Regions from separate parts of the Streptomyces sp. EDA2-14 genome, predicted to be linked through region 2. Evidence: predicted binding sites of a transcription regulator. Region 2 holds the regulator's gene; the other holds the start of a gene.

Region 1 (4,410 bases), on a different contig from region 2:
GTGGGAGGCCCGCGCCGTCGAGGGGCGCGGCGAGGAACTCCTTGCCTGGGCGAAGGCACAGGTCCTGGAGGCGGAGCCGGAACGCCGCGAGACGTTCCGCGCGCCGAAGGACCGGGTGCTCGTCATTACGTGGTGGGACGCGGCGTACGAGGCGCAGCTGCCCGAACTGCCGGAGCCGGACGGCGACTTGGTGACGCGCGCCGTGCACCGCTGGCGGTTCGAGGCCGCCTAGCGGGCGTACGCCAACAGGTAGCGCCGATCAAGCCCCGCCGGCGATTGAGGCGCGGGGTCCGGGGCGGAGCCCTGTGGCGTCAACTCACGGGTGCGCCGACGAGCATCGTGGGCGCACCCGCCACCCGCGTAAGGAACACCGTGGCGGAAACCTTCCCGTACGGCTTCGGCATGACCTTGCGGCGCAACTCCTCCGGCTCGACCGCGGACCCCCGCTTCTTCACCGTCAGCACGCCCACCTCCCGCTGCCGCAGCAGCGCCTTCAACTTCTTCACGTTGAACGGAAGTCGGTCCGTGATCTCGTACGCGGCGGCGTACGGCGTGGGGTGCAGCTCGTCGGCCGTCACGTACGCGATCGTCTCGTCGACGAGCCCGCCGCCGACCTCCTCGGCCACCTCGGCGACCAGATGCGCCCGGATGACGGCGCCGTCCGGCTCGTACAAGTACCGCCCGACAGGCCGCACTTCGGGGTCGGGAAGTCCACGGCCCGCCAGCGCCCGCGGCCCCGGCAGCAACGTCGCCCGCATCCGCCCGCCCGTCACCCGGCCACCGCCCCTCATCGACGCGCTTCGCGCGGCACCCGTAGCCCGTTCCGTCCCGAACCAGAGCACCGCCTCCTTCACATCGCCCCCGTCCGAGATCCACTCGGCGTCGGCCTCCGCGGGGATCGCCTCGTGCGGGATGCCGGGAGCGATCTTCAGCGCGGCGCGCGGCGCCTTGAGCGCGGCGGACACGGCCCAGGACAGGGGAGGCGAGTAGGCCTCTGGGTCGAAGATCCTGCCCCGGCCGCCCCGCCGCGCCGGGTCCACGAACACGGCGTCGTACGCGGACGTGTCGACCTCGGTGACGTCCGCCTCGCGCACCTCGACGAGCCCGGTGAGGCCGAGCGCCTCGGCGTTCGCCCGCGCCACCGCGCACGTCAGCGGATCCCGGTCGACGGCAAGGACCCGGACCCCCGCGCGGGCGAGCGCGATCGCGTCGCCGCCGATGCCGCAGCACAGGTCGGCGACGGAGCCCACGCCGAGCCGCGCGAAGGCCTCGGCCCGGTACGTCGCGACGCTCGTACGGGTCGCCTGCTCGACGCCGTTCGGCGTGAAGAACATCCGGGCCGCGTCCTCGGCCCCGAACTTCGCCACCGCCCGCTGACGCAGCCGCGCCTGGGCGAGCGCGGCCGAGACGAGGTCGGCCGGGTGGTCGCGGCGCAGCTTCGTGGCGAGCGCGAGTTCCCTGGCCGGGTCGTGATCGCGGAGTTCGTCGAGCAGGGCCAGGCCCTCGGGGGCCAGGAGGGCGGAGAAGGCGGCGGGGTCGTTCACCCGGCCCATTGTGGGCCAGGCGGGCGACGGCGCGCGCCAGGCGGCGGTGTCGACCCCGGAACGGGCCCGTGAGCTGCCAGGATCCGGCGCCATGCAACGAGTACGACAAAAGGAAGAAACCGTCCGAAAGTTGATCCCGCCGTTCGGCGACTACGACCGGGACACGCTGCGCGCCGCCAAGGCCTGCGGCATCAAGTACGCCCCGATCTGGAACGCCGAGGTCTTCGTCGACCCCATGGACCACCGGGAGTGGGACCGGGACATCCATCCGGGCGACATCCCGCTCACGCACTTCCGGGGTCGCGAGGACCGGAAGGGCACGATGCCCGACATGATCCGCAACCTCATGAAGTACCTCGACCGCAAGGGCTACGCGGTGGCGCGCCTGGAGGACTACCTGTGACGAGACGCGGGCCCCGGTCGTGGCTCCTCGGCTGCACCCTGGCCGCGGCGCTGCTCACCGGGTGCGCGGGACAGGCCGCCCCGGTCATGCGGGCGGCGGCGGGGGCGGAAGCGGCGCGGTCGACCGTCCCGCCGCTCGTCACCCGCGTCCCCACCCGCGACAAGGTGGTCTTCCTCGCGTACGGGGACGGGGCCGGGGCCCCGGCCGGGCGGGACTCCCGCCTCGTCGACCTGGTCCGCGAGCGGCGCCTGCCGGTCTCGGTGTTCCTCGCGGGAGCGGGCGAGGGCCGCCTGCGCGAACTGAGCGCCCTCGGCGCCCGGGTGCAGAACCGCACCCTCACCCACCCCTTCCTGCCGGGCCTCGGATACGTCGAGCAGCACGCGGAGATCTGCGGCCAGCGCGACCGCATCCAGGGCCGCTTCGGCACGGCGCCCCGCCTGCTCCACCCGCCCTCCGGCGCGTACGACGGGAACACCCTGCGGGCGGCGGGCGCCTGCGGGGTGGACGCGATCGTGCTGTGGCGCGAACCGGAGGGGGCGCTGCGCCCCGGCGACATCCTCGGGATCCGGGCGGAGACGGCCCCGCGTCTCCTGCGCCGTGTCGAGGCCGAGGGGTACACGGTGGCGGCCCTGGAGGACTACCTGTGAGGTGCCGTTCCACCGATCCGCGAACGAGTCGATTAGCAGTCCGCTTGACCGAGTGCTAATCGCGGTCATAGTCTCGGCCCTGGCACTCACCAGTGGAGAGTGCCAGACAGCGACGGGCAGGTCCGGCACCCGCGACGACGGATCCACCTGGTCGCCACCCCAGACTGTTAACCCCGTGAGATCTCCGAAGGGGGAGACCGGATCGTGACGACCTCCAGCTCCAAGGTTGCCATCAAGCCGCTCGAGGACCGCATTGTGGTCCAGCCGCTCGACGCCGAGCAGACCACGGCCTCTGGCCTGGTCATTCCGGACACCGCGAAGGAGAAGCCCCAGGAGGGCGCCGTCCTCGCCGTGGGTCCCGGCCGCTTCGAGAACGGCGAGCGTCTGCCGCTCGACGTCAAGGTCGGCGATGTCGTGCTCTACAGCAAGTACGGCGGCACCGAGGTGAAGTACAACGGCGACGAGTACCTCGTCCTCTCGGCTCGCGACGTGCTCGCGATCGTCGAGAAGTAATTCACCCAAGCTTTCCCGGCTTCACCGAAGCAGAATGCTTTGAACCGCGCCCCTGGCCCCCGCTGAAATGCCGGGTGCGAGGGGCGCGGTTCGTTTCGAGAGGACTGATTCAGCCCCATGGCGAAGATCCTGAAGTTCGACGAGGACGCCCGTCGCGCCCTTGAGCGCGGCGTCAACAAGCTGGCCGACACGGTCAAGGTGACGATCGGCCCCAAGGGCCGCAACGTCGTCATCGACAAGAAGTTCGGCGCCCCCACCATCACCAACGACGGTGTCACGATCGCCCGTGAGGTCGAGGTCGAGGACCCGTACGAGAACCTCGGCGCGCAGCTGGTGAAGGAGGTGGCGACCAAGACCAACGACATCGCGGGTGACGGTACGACCACCGCCACCGTGCTCGCCCAGGCCCTGGTCAAGGAAGGCCTGCGCAACGTTGCCGCCGGTGCCTCCCCGGCCGCCCTGAAGAAGGGCATCGACGCCGCGGTCAAGGCCGTGTCCGAGGACCTCCTCGCGACCGCCCGCCCGATCGACGAGAAGTCCGACATCGCCGCCGTCGCCGGTCTGTCCGCCCAGGACAACCAGGTCGGCGAGCTCATCGCCGAGGCGATGGACAAGGTCGGCAAGGACGGTGTCATCACCGTCGAGGAGTCCAACACCTTCGGTCTGGAGCTCGACTTCACCGAGGGCATGGCCTTCGACAAGGGCTACCTGTCCCCGTACTTCGTCACCGACCAGGAGCGTATGGAGGCCGTCCTCGACGACCCGTACATCCTGATCCACCAGGGCAAGATCGGCTCGATCCAGGACATGCTCCCGCTCCTGGAGAAGGTCATCCAGGCCGGTGGCTCCAAGCCGCTCCTGATCATCGCCGAGGACGTCGAGGGCGAGGCCCTGTCGACCCTGGTCGTGAACAAGATCCGCGGCACGTTCAACGCCGTCGCGGTGAAGGCCCCCGGCTTCGGTGACCGCCGCAAGGCGATGCTCCAGGACATGGCCACCCTCACCGGTGCCACCGTCATCGCCGAGGAGGTCGGCCTCAAGCTCGACCAGGCCGACCTGGACGTGCTGGGCACCGCCCGCCGCGTGACCATCACCAAGGACGACACCACCATCGTCGACGGTGGCGGCAAGTCCGAGGACGTGCAGGGCCGCGTCGCGCAGATCAAGGCCGAGATCGAGAACACGGACTCCGACTGGGACCGCGAGAAGCTCCAGGAGCGCCTCGCGAAGCTGGCCGGCGGCGTGTGCGTGATCCGCGTCGGTGCCGCCACCGAGGTGGAGCTCAAGGAGAAGAAGCACCGTC
Region 2 (4,410 bases):
GTTGAACGCGTCCTTCAGGCGGGAGAAGAGGCCCTGCTGGCCCGGCTGGAACTGCCCCGTGGGCCGCTCCTCGCCGCGCAGCTTGGCCAGCTCCCGCAGCACCCGCTCCTGCTCCGGGTCCAGCTTCTGCGGCGTCGTGACCTCGACGTGCACGATGAGGTCGCCACGGCCGCCGCCCCGCAGATGCGTGACGCCGCGCCCGTGCAGCGGAACCGACTGACCGGACTGCGTGCCCGGCCGGATGTCGATCTCCTCCATGCCGTCGAGCGTCTCCAGCGGCACCTTCGTGCCGAGCGCCGCCGCCGTCATCGGGATCGTCACCGTGCAGTGCAGATCGTCGCCGCGCCGCTGGAACGTCGGGTGCGGCAGCTCGTGGATCTCCACGTACAGGTCACCGGCGGGGCCGCCGCCGGGGCCGACCTCGCCCTCGCCCGCGAGCTGGATCCGCGTGCCGTTGTCCACACCGGCCGGGATCTTCACCGTGAGCGTGCGGCGCGACCGGATACGGCCGTCGCCCGCGCACTCGGGGCACGGCGTCGGCACGACCGTGCCGAAGCCCTGGCACTGCGGGCAGGGCCGCGAGGTCATGACCTGGCCGAGGAACGACCGCGTGACCTGCGAGACCTCACCGCGACCGCGACACATGTCACAGGTCTGGGCCGAGGTCCCCGGCGCGGCACCCTCGCCGCTGCAGGTCGTGCACACCACGGCGGTGTCGACCTGGATGTCCTTGGTGGTGCCGAAGGCCGCCTCGTTCAGCTCGACCTCGAGCCGGATCATGGCGTCCTGGCCACGGCGCGTACGGGACCGGGGTCCGCGCTGCGACGCCGTGCCGAAGAAGGCATCCATGATGTCCGAGAAGTTCCCGAACCCGCCAGCGCCGAAGCCACCGGCCCCGCCGCCTCCGCCGGCCTGCGACAGGGGGTCGCCCCCGAGGTCGTAGACCTGCTTCTTCTGCGGGTCGGAGAGCACCTCGTAGGCGGCGTTGATCTCCTTGAAGCGCTCCTGAGTCTTCGGGTCCGGATTCACATCCGGGTGAAGCTCACGCGCCAGCCTTCGGAAGGCCTTCTTGATTTCGTCCTGGGAAGCGTCGCGGCGCACGCCGAGTACGGCGTAGTAGTCCGTGGCCACTTACGACTCCGCCAGGATCTGTCCGACGTAACGTGCCACTGCGCGTACTGCTCCCATCGTTCCCGGGTAATCCATGCGTGTCGGTCCGACGACACCCAGCTTGGCGACTGCCTCGCCGCCCGAACCGTAGCCCACGGAGACGACGGACGTGGAGTTGAGTCCTTCATGGGCGTTCTCGTGACCGATCCGTACGGCCATGCCCGAATCTCCCACCTCACCAAGCAACTTGAGGAGCACGACCTGCTCCTCAAGGGCTTCGAGTACCGGACGAATGGTGAGGGGAAAGTCATGTCCGAAGCGGGTGAGATTGGCGGTACCGCCGATCATCAACCGCTCCTCCGTCTCCTCCACGAGTGTCTCCAGCAGAGTGGAGAGCACCGTGGAGACCGTACCCCGGTCCTCCTGCTCGAAAGCCTCCGGCAGGTCCTGCACCAGCTGCGGCACGTCGGCGAACCGGCGGCCCGCGACCCGGCTGTTCAGCCGGGCCCGCAGATCCGCCAGTGACGATTCGCCGAACGGCGCCGGGCAGTCGATCATCCGCTGCTCCACGCGCCCGGTGTCCGTGATCAGCACGAGCATCAGACGGGCGGGCGCGAGCGACAGCAGCTCGACATGGCGCACGGTGGACCGGGTCAGGGACGGGTACTGGACGATCGCCACCTGCCGCGTCAGCTGCGCGAGCAGCCGCACGGTGCGGCCGACGACGTCGTCGAGATCGACGGCGCCGTCCAGGAAGTTCTGGATGGCGCGCCGCTCCGGCGCGGCCATCGGCTTCACCGCGGTGAGCTTGTCGACGAACAGGCGGTAGCCCTTGTCGGTGGGGATGCGCCCGGCACTGGTGTGCGGCTGGGCGATGAATCCCTCTTCCTCCAGGACAGCCATGTCGTTACGGACGGTGGCCGGCGAGACACCGAGCTTGTGCCGCTCGGTGAGCGCCTTGGAGCCGACCGGCTCCTCGGTGCCGACATAGTCCTGGACGATGGCGCGCAGCACTTCGAGCCTGCGTTCACTGAGCATCGGCGCGCACCTCCAGAAACAGCCGTTGCGATCTTCCTGCTTTGGCACTCCCTGTGGGCGAGTGCCAATCGTCCCCGGCTCAGTGTACGGCCGGTGGGTACGGGCCCGGCAAGGGCGCTAGCGTCGAGGTATGGAGTTCGCGCAGCGTATCGACTGGGCCGCGAGAGGCTGGGAGCGCCTCGCGCCGAACGTGGGGCGGGTGCGGCTGCCCGGATGGGACTGCACGACCGGCCTCGTGGTCGGTGAAGAAGCGGCGCTCTTGATCGACACCGGATCCTCACTGGGTGAAGGCGCCGGGCTGCGCGCCGACACCCGTGCGCTCCTCGGGCCACACCGGAGAGTGACGCATGTCGCTCTGACCCACCCGCACTTCGACCATGTGCTGGGCACCGCCGCGTTCGCGGGTGTCGAGGTGTACGGGGCGGTGGGCATCGACGTCCTCTTCGAGCACGGCGCCGAGGCGCTGCGCGCCGACGCCGTGAAGCACGGCCTCGCCCCGGACGCGGCGGCCGAGTCGGTCGACCTCCTGGTCACCCCGCCGCACCGGGTGTGCGGCGAGTGGACGCTCGATCTGGGCGGCGGGCTCACGGTGCTGCTCGCGAACATCGGTCCGGCGCACAGTGGCCACGATCTGGCGGTGCTCGTCCCCGGCGGCCCCTCCGCCCCGGAGATCGTCTTCTGCGGCGATCTGGTGGAGGAGTCCGGCGACCCCCAGGCGGGCCCGGACGCGGCGCCGCACCACTGGCCCGCGGCGCTCGACCGGCTGCTCGACCTCGGGGGCGAGGACGCGGTGTACGTCCCGGGGCACGGTTCGACGGTGAATGCCCAGTTCGTCCGCGCGCAACGCGCCACATTGGCGACGTGTTTCGGCGTGTCGTAGTCCTGGCCTGCGCTGTTCTCTTATCGTCTTGCGGATGCGCCAGTACTCCCCCGACCTGACCCCTCCGTGGAAGCGGAACAAGCCGGCCGCCGAGGTCCCGGCCGAACCGGACCTCGTCGTCGAGGAGGTCACCACGGGCTTCTGCGGGGCCGTGATCCGGGTGGAGAAGACGGCGCAGGGGCCGACCGTGACCTTGGAGGACCGCTTCGGCAAGCACCGGGTGTTCCCGATGGAACCCCGCGGCTTCATGATCGACGGCAAGGTCGTCACCCTCGTACGACCCTCGGGCCCGGCCGGTCCCGTCCGGCCCACCCGTACCGCGTCCGGCTCGGTGGCGGTGCCCGGCGCCCGCGCCCGGGTGGCGCGCGCGGGGCGCATCTACGTGGAGGGCAAGCACGACGCCGAGCTCATCGAGCGGGTCTGGGGCGACGACCTGCGCATCGAGGGCGTCGCGGTGGAGTTCCTTGAGGGCGTGGACGACCTCCCGGCGATCGTCTCCGAGTTCGCGCCCGGAGCGGACGCCCGCCTCGGGGTTCTGGTCGACCACCTCGTGCCGGGCTCGAAGGAATGGCGCATCGCCCAGTCGGTGACCAGCGAGCACGCCCTGGTGGTGGGCCACCCCTACATCGACATCTGGGAGGCGGTGAAGCCGTCCTCCGTGGGCATCGAAGCGTGGCCCCGCGTCCCGCGCGGCCAGGACTGGAAGACGGGCGTGTGCCGGGCGCTGGGCTGGCGCGTGGCGAACACGGGTGAGGCGTGGCAGCACATCCTGTCGCGGGTCCGCACCTACAAAGACCTGGAGCCGGAACTCCTCGGCCGCGTGGAGGAACTCATCGACTTCGTCACAGCCCCCGAGTAACGCCCCCTGCACCGTGGTCGCACCCTCGGGGCTCCGCCCCGACCCCCGCTGCTCAATCGCCGCAGGGGCTTGAAATACCTAGCCTTGGGCAATCTGCCGCCTTGGGCGGCAGGGTGGGCAAGGCGGCACCCCGGTGCCGCGGAACGGAAACGGTGGGCGTCGGCCACGGTGCAGGCAGAGCAGCCCGGTGCCGCGCTGCGGGGAGCGCGGCGTGGCCTCAGTCGACCAGGTCGCGGACGACCGCGTCGGCGAGGAGGCGGCCGCGCAGGGTCAGGACCGCGCGGCCGGACGTGAACGGCTCCGGTTCCAGCAGGCCGTCCGTCAATGCTTTCTTCGCCGCCGCGAGGCCGTCCGGCTTGAGCAGCTCCAGCGGGCAACCGTCACGGAGCCGCAGCTCCAGCAGAATCCGCTCGACCCGCCGGTCCTCCTCCGCCAGGATCTCGCGCCCGGCCCCCGGCGACCGCCCACCCGCGAGCGCCGCCGCGTACGCCCCCGGATGCTTGACGTTCCACCACCGCACCCC

The links. The regulator HrcA, encoded in region 2, represses chaperone genes, less so after heat shock. The targets are predictions, from matches to a motif close to TTNGCACTCNGNNNNNCNGAGTGCNAA.
Region 1: the regulator HrcA is predicted to act here: its motif matches at 2,627-2,653, upstream of groES (co-chaperone GroES).

The regions. Positions count from the first base shown of each region.
Region 1 covers NZ_JBUEGE010000002.1:454,632-459,041, forward strand. The annotation lists gene ACY34M_RS08480 (hypothetical protein) at 1-232, shown strand, start outside; gene ACY34M_RS08485 (THUMP-like domain-containing protein) at 312-1,553, opposite strand; partial or broken gene ACY34M_RS08490 (polysaccharide deacetylase family protein) at 1,612-1,947, shown strand; gene ACY34M_RS08495 (polysaccharide deacetylase family protein) at 1,944-2,594, shown strand; gene groES (co-chaperone GroES) at 2,799-3,107, shown strand; gene groL (chaperonin GroEL) at 3,225-4,410, shown strand, end outside.
Region 2 covers NZ_JBUEGE010000001.1:540,623-545,032, reverse strand. The annotation lists gene dnaJ (molecular chaperone DnaJ) at 1-1,131, opposite strand, end outside; gene hrcA (heat-inducible transcriptional repressor HrcA) at 1,132-2,148, opposite strand; gene ACY34M_RS02335 (MBL fold metallo-hydrolase) at 2,279-3,028, shown strand; gene ACY34M_RS02330 (DUF3097 domain-containing protein) at 3,063-3,887, shown strand; gene hemW (radical SAM family heme chaperone HemW) at 4,105-4,410, opposite strand, start outside.